3 regions of the Parapusillimonas sp. JC17 genome follow, and region 1 is predicted to be linked to each of the others. Evidence: predicted binding sites of a transcription regulator. Region 1 holds the regulator's gene; each other region holds the start of a gene.
What was found. Region 1 encodes FNR, which switches genes on or off when oxygen is low (the NO sensors DNR and NnrR bind a similar motif). Its sites were predicted from a motif close to TTGATNNNNATCAA; they were not measured.
Positions count from the first base shown of each region.

Region 2: ACSBPU_RS11110 (universal stress protein) is a predicted target of FNR. The motif match lies at 2,166-2,179, and genes of this name have one in related genera.
Region 3: ACSBPU_RS10155 (universal stress protein) is a predicted target of FNR. The motif match lies at 1,383-1,396, and genes of this name have one in related genera.

Region 1 is NZ_CP197474.1:2,594,769-2,598,044, forward strand. Features, by position in the region: gene ACSBPU_RS12400 (LysR family transcriptional regulator) at 230-1,138, shown strand; gene fnr (fumarate/nitrate reduction transcriptional regulator Fnr) at 1,272-2,000, shown strand; gene ACSBPU_RS12410 (hypothetical protein) at 2,032-2,286, opposite strand; gene ACSBPU_RS12415 (FixH family protein) at 2,320-2,568, opposite strand; gene ccoG (cytochrome c oxidase accessory protein CcoG) at 2,590-3,276, opposite strand, start outside.
Region 2 is NZ_CP197474.1:2,304,227-2,307,502, reverse strand. Features, by position in the region: gene zwf (glucose-6-phosphate dehydrogenase) at 1-429, shown strand, start outside; gene ACSBPU_RS11115 (PQQ-dependent sugar dehydrogenase) at 444-1,625, shown strand; gene ACSBPU_RS11110 (universal stress protein) at 1,642-2,067, opposite strand; gene ACSBPU_RS11105 (glycoside hydrolase family 15 protein) at 2,247-3,276, shown strand, end outside.
Region 3 is NZ_CP197474.1:2,097,931-2,101,206, reverse strand. Features, by position in the region: gene tadA (tRNA adenosine(34) deaminase TadA) at 1-403, opposite strand, end outside; gene ACSBPU_RS10160 (haloacid dehalogenase-like hydrolase) at 423-1,271, opposite strand; gene ACSBPU_RS10155 (universal stress protein) at 1,511-2,341, shown strand; gene ACSBPU_RS10150 (NAD(P)H-hydrate dehydratase) at 2,330-3,276, opposite strand, start outside.

The DNA of each region.
Region 1 (3,276 bases):
CGAGGGGTCGTGAGGGGTCGGACCCCGTCTGTGTTAGAGGGGTCGGACCCCATTCGGGGTCCGACCCCGTGCGGCTTCCGTATTGGGGTCAGACCCATGGGGGGCTGACCCCGGACAAGTTACGGCGGCGGGGTCAGACCCGGCATGGGGTCTGACCCCTTGCATCCCTCTGCTACTATAGTCCGGTGGCGGCCGAAACCTTGCGCCGTCTTCGTCATTACCGTTCAGCATGGGTAAGTTCAAACAACTTGAAAGCTTCGTGGCCGTCGCCACGCTGGGTAGCCTGTCGGCTGCGGCGCGCGCCGAAGGCGTTGCGCCGGCCATGATCGGCCGACGCATCAACGCGCTTGAAGAGCGCCTGGGCATAAAGCTGCTGCTGCGCTCCACCCGCCGCCTGTCCCTGACCTCGGAAGGCGAAGCCTTTCTCGAAGAAGCGCAGCGCATACTGCGCGACTTGAACGAGACCGAAGCACGGGTCAGCCAGGGCAGCCTTGATCCCAGCGGCCACCTGCGGGTAACCGCCCCGGCCGGCTTCGGGCGCCGGCATGTGGCTCCCCTGCTGCCTGATTTCATCAAGAACCATCCCAACATGACGATCTCGCTCGACTTGAGCGACCGCCTGGTCGACCTGATCGAAGAACGTTACGATTGCGCCATCCGCATCGGCGAACTGGACGACTCGCAGATCGTGGGCCTGCGCCTGGCCGACAATAAACGCGTCATCGTGGCCGCTCCGGAATACCTGGCGAAACACGGCAAGCCGCAGCAGCCCAGCGATCTCACGCTGCACAACTGCCTGTCTTTCGGCAACCAGGGGAACCAGGCGCGCGGATGGCTGCTGCGCCAGGATGGCGAGCTGCGTGCAATACGGGTCAAAGGCAATATGGCCTGCAGCGACGGTTCCGTGTTGCATCAATGGACGCTCGACGCCGTCGGCCTGGCCTGGCGCTCGTTGTGGGAAGTCCGCGAGGACCTGGCGGCCGGCCGGCTGATCAGCGTACTGGATGAATATGCAGCGCCCGCCAATGGAATCTTCGCCATGCTGCCCGAACGACGCCACCTGCCCTTGCGGGTACGGGCTTTCGTCGATATGCTAAAGTCCACCTATTCGGAGTCCTCTTACTGGGACGTCAATTAGCGGAAGACACACAGCCAGTGTGTCATTTAATCACCCATACGCCATCGTGCCTTTTGACTCAGGTCAAAAGGCACGAAAATTCCCTTGAATTCCGCCTACAATAGGTTTTTTCATTCGTCCTCAGGACGATCGTATGCAAAAAAAGATCGCCGTTACGCCAGAGTCCACGCACTGTTCCACATGCATGCTCAACGAAATCTGCCTGCCCGTTGGAATGCCGCGAAGCGATGTCTCGAAGCTCGACGAACTAGTCAAAGAACGTATTCGCATCCCCAAGGGTAAAGCGCTCTTTCACCTCGGCGAAAAAACGGAAGCCATCTACGGCATACGATCGGGCTCGCTGAAAACCCAGCTTGAAGATGCATCCGGGCAAGTGCAGATCACCGGCTTCCTGCTGCCCGGCGAAATCATCGGCATGGATGGCCTGGTGGACGATCGCCACGTATCGCATGCAATCGCCCTCGAAGACAGCGAAGTGTGCGTGATCAGGCTCGACGAAATGGACCAATTGGCCCTGAAGGTGCCCTCTTTACAGTGGCAGTTCCGCAGGCTGATGAGCAAGGAAATCAACCGGGCGCACCAGCTCGTCATGACCTTGGGCGCCTTGCGCTCCGAACAGCGCCTGGCGGCTTTTCTGATCAACCTGTCGCAGCGGCTGGCGGCCTTGGGGTATTCGTCCACCGAATTCATTCTGCGAATGAGCCGGGAAGAAATCGGCAACTATCTGGGGCTGACCCTGGAAACCGTCAGCCGGCTGTTTTCGCGGTTTGCCCGCGAAGGCTTCATACGGGTACAGCAGCGCGAAGTCCATATCCTGGACATGCAAGGCCTGCGGCAGCTATCCGGAACCGACTGCGGCTAGGTCAAGCCGAGACAGGTTCGAGCCGACACCGTCATTCATTGATGGGGTCGCCAAACTCGTCCAGGACGCGGCCGCGCGGCGCCAAATGCAGGGTCAGCGCGCTGGAAACCGCCGCCATCAGCCAGAAAAGAAAAAAGCCGCCCGCGTAGACCTGCTGACGGCTGGCGTGTATATGCCCAAGAAAGGTGATGTCCAGCGGGTCTATCAGCGCGAAAACGGTCGCGCTGGTTGCTGCTGCAAGCAGGAAGGATGGCCACAGAATCAACATTGCCGTCACATGCCTCATAAAAGTCTCCGGTCTGATTTTTTTATTATCTTATCAGGGTTCCGGATTTGGCGGCGCGGTGGGCGCTTCGACGGGCGCCTGCTTGGTCACGACGAGGCCGCGCTTTACCCCGCCGTCTTCTATTGCCTGGTCGCTGAAATTCTGCACGGCCAGCACGATGGTGATGATGCAGCCCACGATGGCGGCGGCCGGACCTGCCATGATGATCCATGGCCAAGGTTCGCGCCACCAGGGCTTGCTGGGTCCTACCGCCCTGGCCGCGTCGGCTTCTGCTTGTGACATTTTTGTATCCCCGTCAGTCAATCATTTGGGCACGAAGAAGCTGGAACGTTCCACCACCGTCGTTTCATCGCCTTCGTCGTAGTGGCCCACCGCATGGAGCTCGATTTCGTGCAGGCCCGAAGAAACCTGGCCGGCCGGAGCGCGGACCACGAATGGAACCAGCCTGTTCGATGCGCCATCGACCTTCACCGTCGTGCCGCCCTCGTCGCCCGCCATCACGGACAGCTCCGGCAACCCGGTGGCACTGAAAGTGAGCGTAACGGGCGACTCGGATGTGTTGATCAGTTGCAGCCTGTATACGTTCTCTATCATGCCGCCGGCAACTTCCCGGCCCAGCGAGCCACGGTCCCGGATAACGTCCACACGCAGCGTCGTGCGGGTTGCCAGCGAAACGATGAAGGCGATGACGATCGCGCCCAAAATGATGGAATACGCCAGCACCCTGGGCCGCAACATGCGCTTGCGCACCTGGCTCTGTGTCATGCGGTCGGTGATGGCGCGTCCGGAAGTGTAGCGGATAAGGCCCGGTTCGTAGCCCATCTTGTCCATGACCTGATCACAGGCATCGACGCATGCGCCGCAGCCTATGCACATGTATTGCAGGCCCTCGCGAATATCGATGCCGGTGGGACAGACCTGCACGCAAAGGCTGCAGTCGACACAGTCGCCCATGCCCGCCTCTTTGTGGTCGATCTTGCGCGACCGGCC
Region 2 (3,276 bases), 290 kb from region 1:
TTCGCCGAAGTCGTGGTCCAGTTGAAAGCCCCGCCGCAACCTTTGTTCGCGGATGCGCATTCCGATGCCGAACGGTCCAATTACATACGGATGCGCCTGTCTCCGCGCTCCGCGCTGGCGTTGGCGGCGCGCGTCAAGCGTCCCGGCAAGGAGTTCGTCGGCGAGCAATTCGAATTGTCCCTGCTTGATGCCGATCCCGGCGAAGAGTCTCCCTATGCGCGCTTGTTGGCCGATGCGATTGCGGGCGATCGGTCGCTGTTCGCCGGCGAAGACGCAATCGAGGCGGCCTGGGCCGTGTTGGATAAAGTGCTGTACCATCACTCTGAAGCCCTGCCTTATGAACCGGGAAGCTGGGGGCCGCGCAAGGCGGATGAACTCATCGCTTCCTATGGCGGCTGGCACAATCCCGCTGCTGCGGCACACGAATGACGGGAGTATTCGCCATGATTCCGAACATCCCTTTGACCATACAGGCGTCAGCACGAAAGGTTGCCGTCGGCTTCGGGCTGGGGTGCCTGGCCACCGCTGCCGCTTGCGCAGCCCAAGTACAAGCTGCCCCGGCCTCGCCGCCATCGGCGCGGGCCGAGGTCAAGGAAATCGCCAAGAATCTGCATAACCCGTGGGCCATGGCTTTTCTTCCCGGCGATCAAGGAATCCTGATTACCGAAAAGTCCGGCGCATTGCGTTTGCTCGACCGGGGCGGCAAGCTGTCGGAGCCCATCCAGGGCGTGCCCAAAGTCTTCGCGCGTTCGCAAGGCGGCTTGCTGGACGTGGCGCTCCCGCCCGATTTCAACGACACTCGGCGAGTCTATCTGACCTATGCGGAAGAAGGCGACGACGGCCGGGCTGGCACTGCCGCGGGTTACGGCGTTCTTTCCCAAGACTTACGCCAGTTGCGCGATTTCAAAGTCATTTTCCGCCAGATGCCCAAGCTCTCGTCGGGCCATCACTTTGGCTCCAGGCTGGTGTTCGACCGCCAGGGGCACTTGTTCATCGCCTTGGGCGAAAACAACCAGCGGCCGACCTCTCAGGACCTGGACAAGCACCAAGGCAAGATCGTCCGCTTGTTTCCCGATGGGCGCGTACCGCAGGACAATCCTTTTGTGGGACGCGACGGGGCGCGGCCGGAAATCTGGTCATATGGGCATCGCAACCAGCAAGGTGCGGCGTTCAATCCGTGGACCGGGCAGCTTTGGACCCACGAGCATGGCCCGCGCGGCGGCGACGAGGTCAATATACCCCAGGCAGGCAAGAACTATGGCTGGCCGACAGCAACATATGGGGTCAACTATTCGGGGTTCGCCATTCCGGAGGCGAAGGGGCAGGAAGTCGCGGGCATGGAGGCGCCCATTTATTACTGGAAGGCGTCGCCCGCGATTTCAGGCATGGCCTTCTATGATGCCGACCGGTTTCCCGCCTGGAAGCATTCACTGTTCATTGGCGCGCTGAAGGACCAGGAACTGATACGCCTGACGCTGGACGGCGACAAGGTGACCGGCGAGCAACGCCTGCTGAAGGATCTGAACGAGCGGATACGCGATGTGAGGGTCGGGCCCGACGGCTATGTTTACGTACTGACCGACGACTCGAAAGGCAGCTTGCTGAGGATAGGCCTGCCGGAATAGCAGGCCGGGCGGGTGCCTACTTGATCAGTGTGACGGGGATGTCGACCAGGCTGAGCACCTTGGTCGCGATCGAGCCCAGCACCATGCCTGTTACGCTGCCCAGGCCGCGCGTGCCCATGATGATCAGGTCGCAACCGTGATCCTTGGCGTATTTGGCGATGGTTATGGCAACAGGGCCCACCTGGACCGAGTCCTGATAGCTGACGCCGGCTTCGTCGAGCACGGTTTTTGCTGGGAGAAGGGCGTTTCGGCCTTCATCCTGGTAGTAGTCATTGATGGCTTCGGCCGAGAAAAACCGTGTGACGTTGCCGGAAACAATGGGCGGATGGACCGTGATGACGTGCAGTTTGCAGTCTTTGAGATCCGCCATTGCCTGGATGGCGGCCTTGACTGCGCGTACGGAGGAATCGGAGCCGTCTACGGGAACTAGGATGTTTCTCATTAAAGCCTCTTAATGGGTTGCGATTGATCTGTGGCTGCCCCCTCGTTTGGCGCGAGCCGGACGGCAGCCTTATATTAGAAGCTACAGTATACGGTGTACTGATCAAAATCAAGAATTGTGTCACCATCGTATCAACGCTTCGAGCCCGTCCCTTTATCGCTGTGATTATCAGGAGGAATATGGCATCCCGAATCGAAGATTACGCTTTGTTAGGCAATTGCCGCACTGCGGCGTTAGTGTCCAAGGAGGGAGCCATCGATTGGCTGTGCTTCCCCCGTTTCGATGCCCCGGCCTGTTTTGCCGCGCTGCTGGGCACACCGGAAAACGGACGATGGCAGATCGCACCGACAGCGTCCGTGCGGCGCGTGACGCGCCAATATCTCGACGGGACCATGATCCTGGAGACCACTTTCACGACGGATGAGGGCGAGGCGAAGCTCATCGACTTCATGCCCTCGACGTTTCGGCATTCCAGCGTCGTGCGTATCGTGGTGGGCGTCAAGGGGCGCGTCACTTTCAATATGGACCTGGTCATGCGCTTCGATTATGGCCGCACCGTACCGTGGGTCGAGCGCCACGACCCGCTCACCCTGACCGCGGTGGCGGGGCCGGACATGCTGGTGCTGCGCACGCCCACTCCCATCAAGGCGCGAGCCATGCACTCCACCGCGCGCTTCAGCGTCGACGCGGGGGAGCGCAAGTCGTTCACACTGATGCACCAGCCATCGCACGAACCCGTCGGCGAAGGCTTCGATGCCGAGGCGTCGCTGGCCAAGACCCGTTATTTCTGGCACGAGTTTTCCAGCCGGTGTCCGGACGTCGGACCCATGTCCGCGCTGGTCAAGCGCTCCTTGATCACTTTGAAGGCCTTGACCTATCTGCCCACGGGCGGCATCGTGGCGGCCGCCACGACCTCGCTGCCGGAACAGATCGGAGGGCAGCGCAACTGGGATTACCGGTATTGCTGGCTGCGCGATGCCACCATGACCCTGCTGGCGTTCATGAACATGGGCTATTTCGAAGAGGCCAGCGCCTGGCGCGATTGGCTGACCCGCTCGGTAGCGGGCCGGCCCGATCAAATGCAGATCATGTATGGCCTTGCCGGCGAGCGCCAGCTGCATGAATACGAACTTCCCTGGCTATGCGGCTACGAGGGCTCGCAACCTGTGCGCATCGGCAACGCAGCCGCCACCCAGACTCAGCTCGATG
Region 3 (3,276 bases), 500 kb from region 1:
ACATCTCGCCGCATTCGTCGGCCAGCACGCCTCCCCTGAACTCGGTCTGGTGGTTCAGGTGCCCGATACCGGGCAGATCGAGCACGCTGCCGCAAGCCCCGGTCTTGGGATCGGCAGCGCCATAGACCACCTGAGCGACGCGTGCATGCAGCAACGCGCCCACGCACATCGCACAAGGCTCGAGCGTCACGTACAGCCGCGCGCCCGGCAGGCGATAGTTGCGCAGGACTGCAGCCGCCTGCCTCAAAGCCACGATTTCCGCGTGGCAGGTAGGGTCGTGATCGGTGATCGTACGATTGAACCCCGCGCCCAGGATGGCGCCGTCCGCCCCGACGATCACCGCGCCCACCGGCACTTCGCCCGCCTCGCGCGCCAGAACCGCCTGTTCCAGCGCCAGGCGCATGGCTGCGATATCGGCGCCCTCAGCCACGGTAGGTCCGATTCTTGAGCGCGATGCGGCCGGCCAGGCTTTCCACGGCCTCTTCCAGCCATTGATACAGCTCCGCCTCGTCGTCGTAGCGCGCCTGGTTCAGGTTGGAAACACGGCCTTCCTGGATGAACCCCCATGCCCGGCTGCGCTTGTGGCGGTGACGGGGATCCCAGACGCCGAATGCGACTCCACCGGACCGGCGGATCAGTGAAAAGCACGGGATGTCCGTATAGCCGTCGCCGACGAATATCATCTGCTCGAAAGGCACGCGCAGCCGCTCGGACGGGATCTTGCGGTTGACCTCGAATGGCTTGTTGCGCGATGACGCGCCGACAATCCCTTTCTGGATGTGGAAAAGGTAGCGCGTCTTGTCGGTGAAGCTGACCACGCGCTTGGGGAACTCGATTCCGCCTTCGCCATCGTAGATGAATTCCGACGCCCAGATATCGGTGAACTCATGGGCAATGGACGTATTGCGCAAGACATCGCCTATGCCGCTGCTGATCAAGTAGAACTCCAGTCTAATCTGGGGATGATCCCGCTCGACCTGCACGCGCAGCCGCTGGAACAGCGATTCGACACCGCTATGCAGGGGCAGGCGCCGGCCCCAATCCTCCAGGCGATCGAGCGTGATGGCGCCATGCTTCCCGGACCGTGACAGCTCTATCATTTGATACAGAAACGCCGGAACGGGGTCCCAATCCTGCTCGAACAGCAGGGGGTCGACCTTGCGCGACCAGAAATCCTCGACGTCGACGCCGATCTCATTCAGGAAGCCGGACGTGCTGTCGGGAGCCAGGGTATCGTCGAAATCGAAAACCAGTGCAATAACGTCTGACATTGAGCGACTCTCCGGAGCCCGCGAACGCGAGGAAAAACTCGCCTGACGCCGCAGCTCGGGCCGTATATTCAAAAACGAAAGTGTAGCGTGTCTGAATTGGCGTCGAGAAGATTGATATAAGTCATGATCTGCATGGCTCCTCTCCTGTGCCAAATCTTGGCCGACGGGTATGATGTCTGCAGCAACACGGCTCATTGCAAAGCAGAACCTCATCCACAATTCAAACCAGGAGATCTCTCATGCTTGGACGTATCGCCATCCATCTCGGCAAAGACGCGGGCCTTGCCAGGCGCCTGGACACCGCCATCAAGCTCGCCGGGCAAAACAACGCCGAACTCGTGGGCGTCTATCCCGCCGGGCCGTCAGCCCTCAGCTACGACGATCCGGTCATCCCGTCATCCCTGACGAAAATGCTGCGCGACCGGGAAGCCGACGTAGAGGCCGAAGTGAAGGCCCTCTTCACCGAGAAAACGGAACAGGCGGGCGTGAAGGCCCAGTGGCGCGCGCCGCGCGGGCCGGCCGAGGACTCCCTGGCGCTGCATGCGCGCTATTGCGATCTGCTCGTCATGAGCAAGGTCGGCAAAGAGGCGGTGAACGAATTCAACGCTTCGCTGCCCGAAGCGGTCATCATGGCGGCCGGCCGCCCCGTGCTGATGATTCCCGCGGTGGGCGCCATTCCGAGCATCGGCAAACGCATCCTTTTCTGCTGGGATCACAGGCGCGAAGCGGCGCGCGCCTTTGCGGACGCCGCCCCGTTCTTGGAATCGTGCTCGGAACTCGTCGTGCTCTGCGTCGACCACGAACCGGGCGACCTGCGCTACAACGATGTGCAAGCCGACGACTTCGCGGCATTCTGCGCGGCGCGCGGCTATCCCAAGCCGCTAGAGACCATCAAGAAAAGCGAAGGCATAGGGGTGGGCAACGTCATCCTCAATACCGCTACCGATCACGGCAGCGACCTCATCGTCATGGGTGCGTACGGCCACAGCCGCATGCGCCGCTGGATCATGGGCGGCGCGTCAGAGGTCCTGCTCGGCTCCATGACGGTGCCGGTGCTGCTATCGCATTGAGCTTTTCAACCGGCGCAGTACGCGGGGCAGGCATTCGGGGAGGTCCTCGGAGACCAGCCCCGGCCCGAAGCGCCGGGCCGATTCGCCATGGAGCCAGACCGCCGCCGCAGCCGCGAGAAACGGCTCCATGCCTTGCGCCATCAAGCCGGCGATGAATCCCGACAGTACATCGCCGGTCCCGCCCGTGGCCAATTCGGGCGGCGCGTTGTCGTTGATGATCGCCTGGCCGTCCGGCGCCGCGATCACCGTGTCCGTACCCTTAAGCACGACGACCGCCCCGCTTTGTGCCGCGGCGCGCCGGGCGCGTTCCAGCTTGTTGCCGCGCGTGGCGAAAATTCGATTGAACTCGCCCTCGTGCGGCGTAAGTACGCAGGGACCCGCAATGGCCTTATATAAGGCCTCGGGGTCGGATCCGAAGACACTGATGGCGTCGGCGTCGAGCACGACGGCGCGTTTGCTCGCCAGGGCCTGCAAAGCGTGCTTGCGGGTGATGTCCAGCACACCGGCGCCCGGCCCGACCACGATGGCGTTCTTGCGCGGATCCGACAAAATGTCTTCGATCGTGCCCGATTCGCGTATTGCCTGCACCATGATGCTCAGGGACGCGCTGGCATAAATCGGCCACACCGCTGCAGGCGCCGCGATCGTCACCAGCCCGGCGCCGACACGGGATGCCGCCCGCGCCGCCAGGCGTGCCGCGCCGGTCATGAGCTGCCCTCCGACCACCAGCACGTGGCCACGCTGGTATTTGTGACCGTCCATCGCGGGCCATGGGTAACGGCGGGCCCACAACGCCGGCCGATTATGGAAGGTGTCTGGCCGGACCGTGGCAAGCACGTCGTCCGGGATGCCGATATCAGCCACGACGAGTTCGCCGCACAATGCTCTTCCCGGCATCAGGAAATGGCCCGGCTTGGAGCGAAAGAAAGTGACGG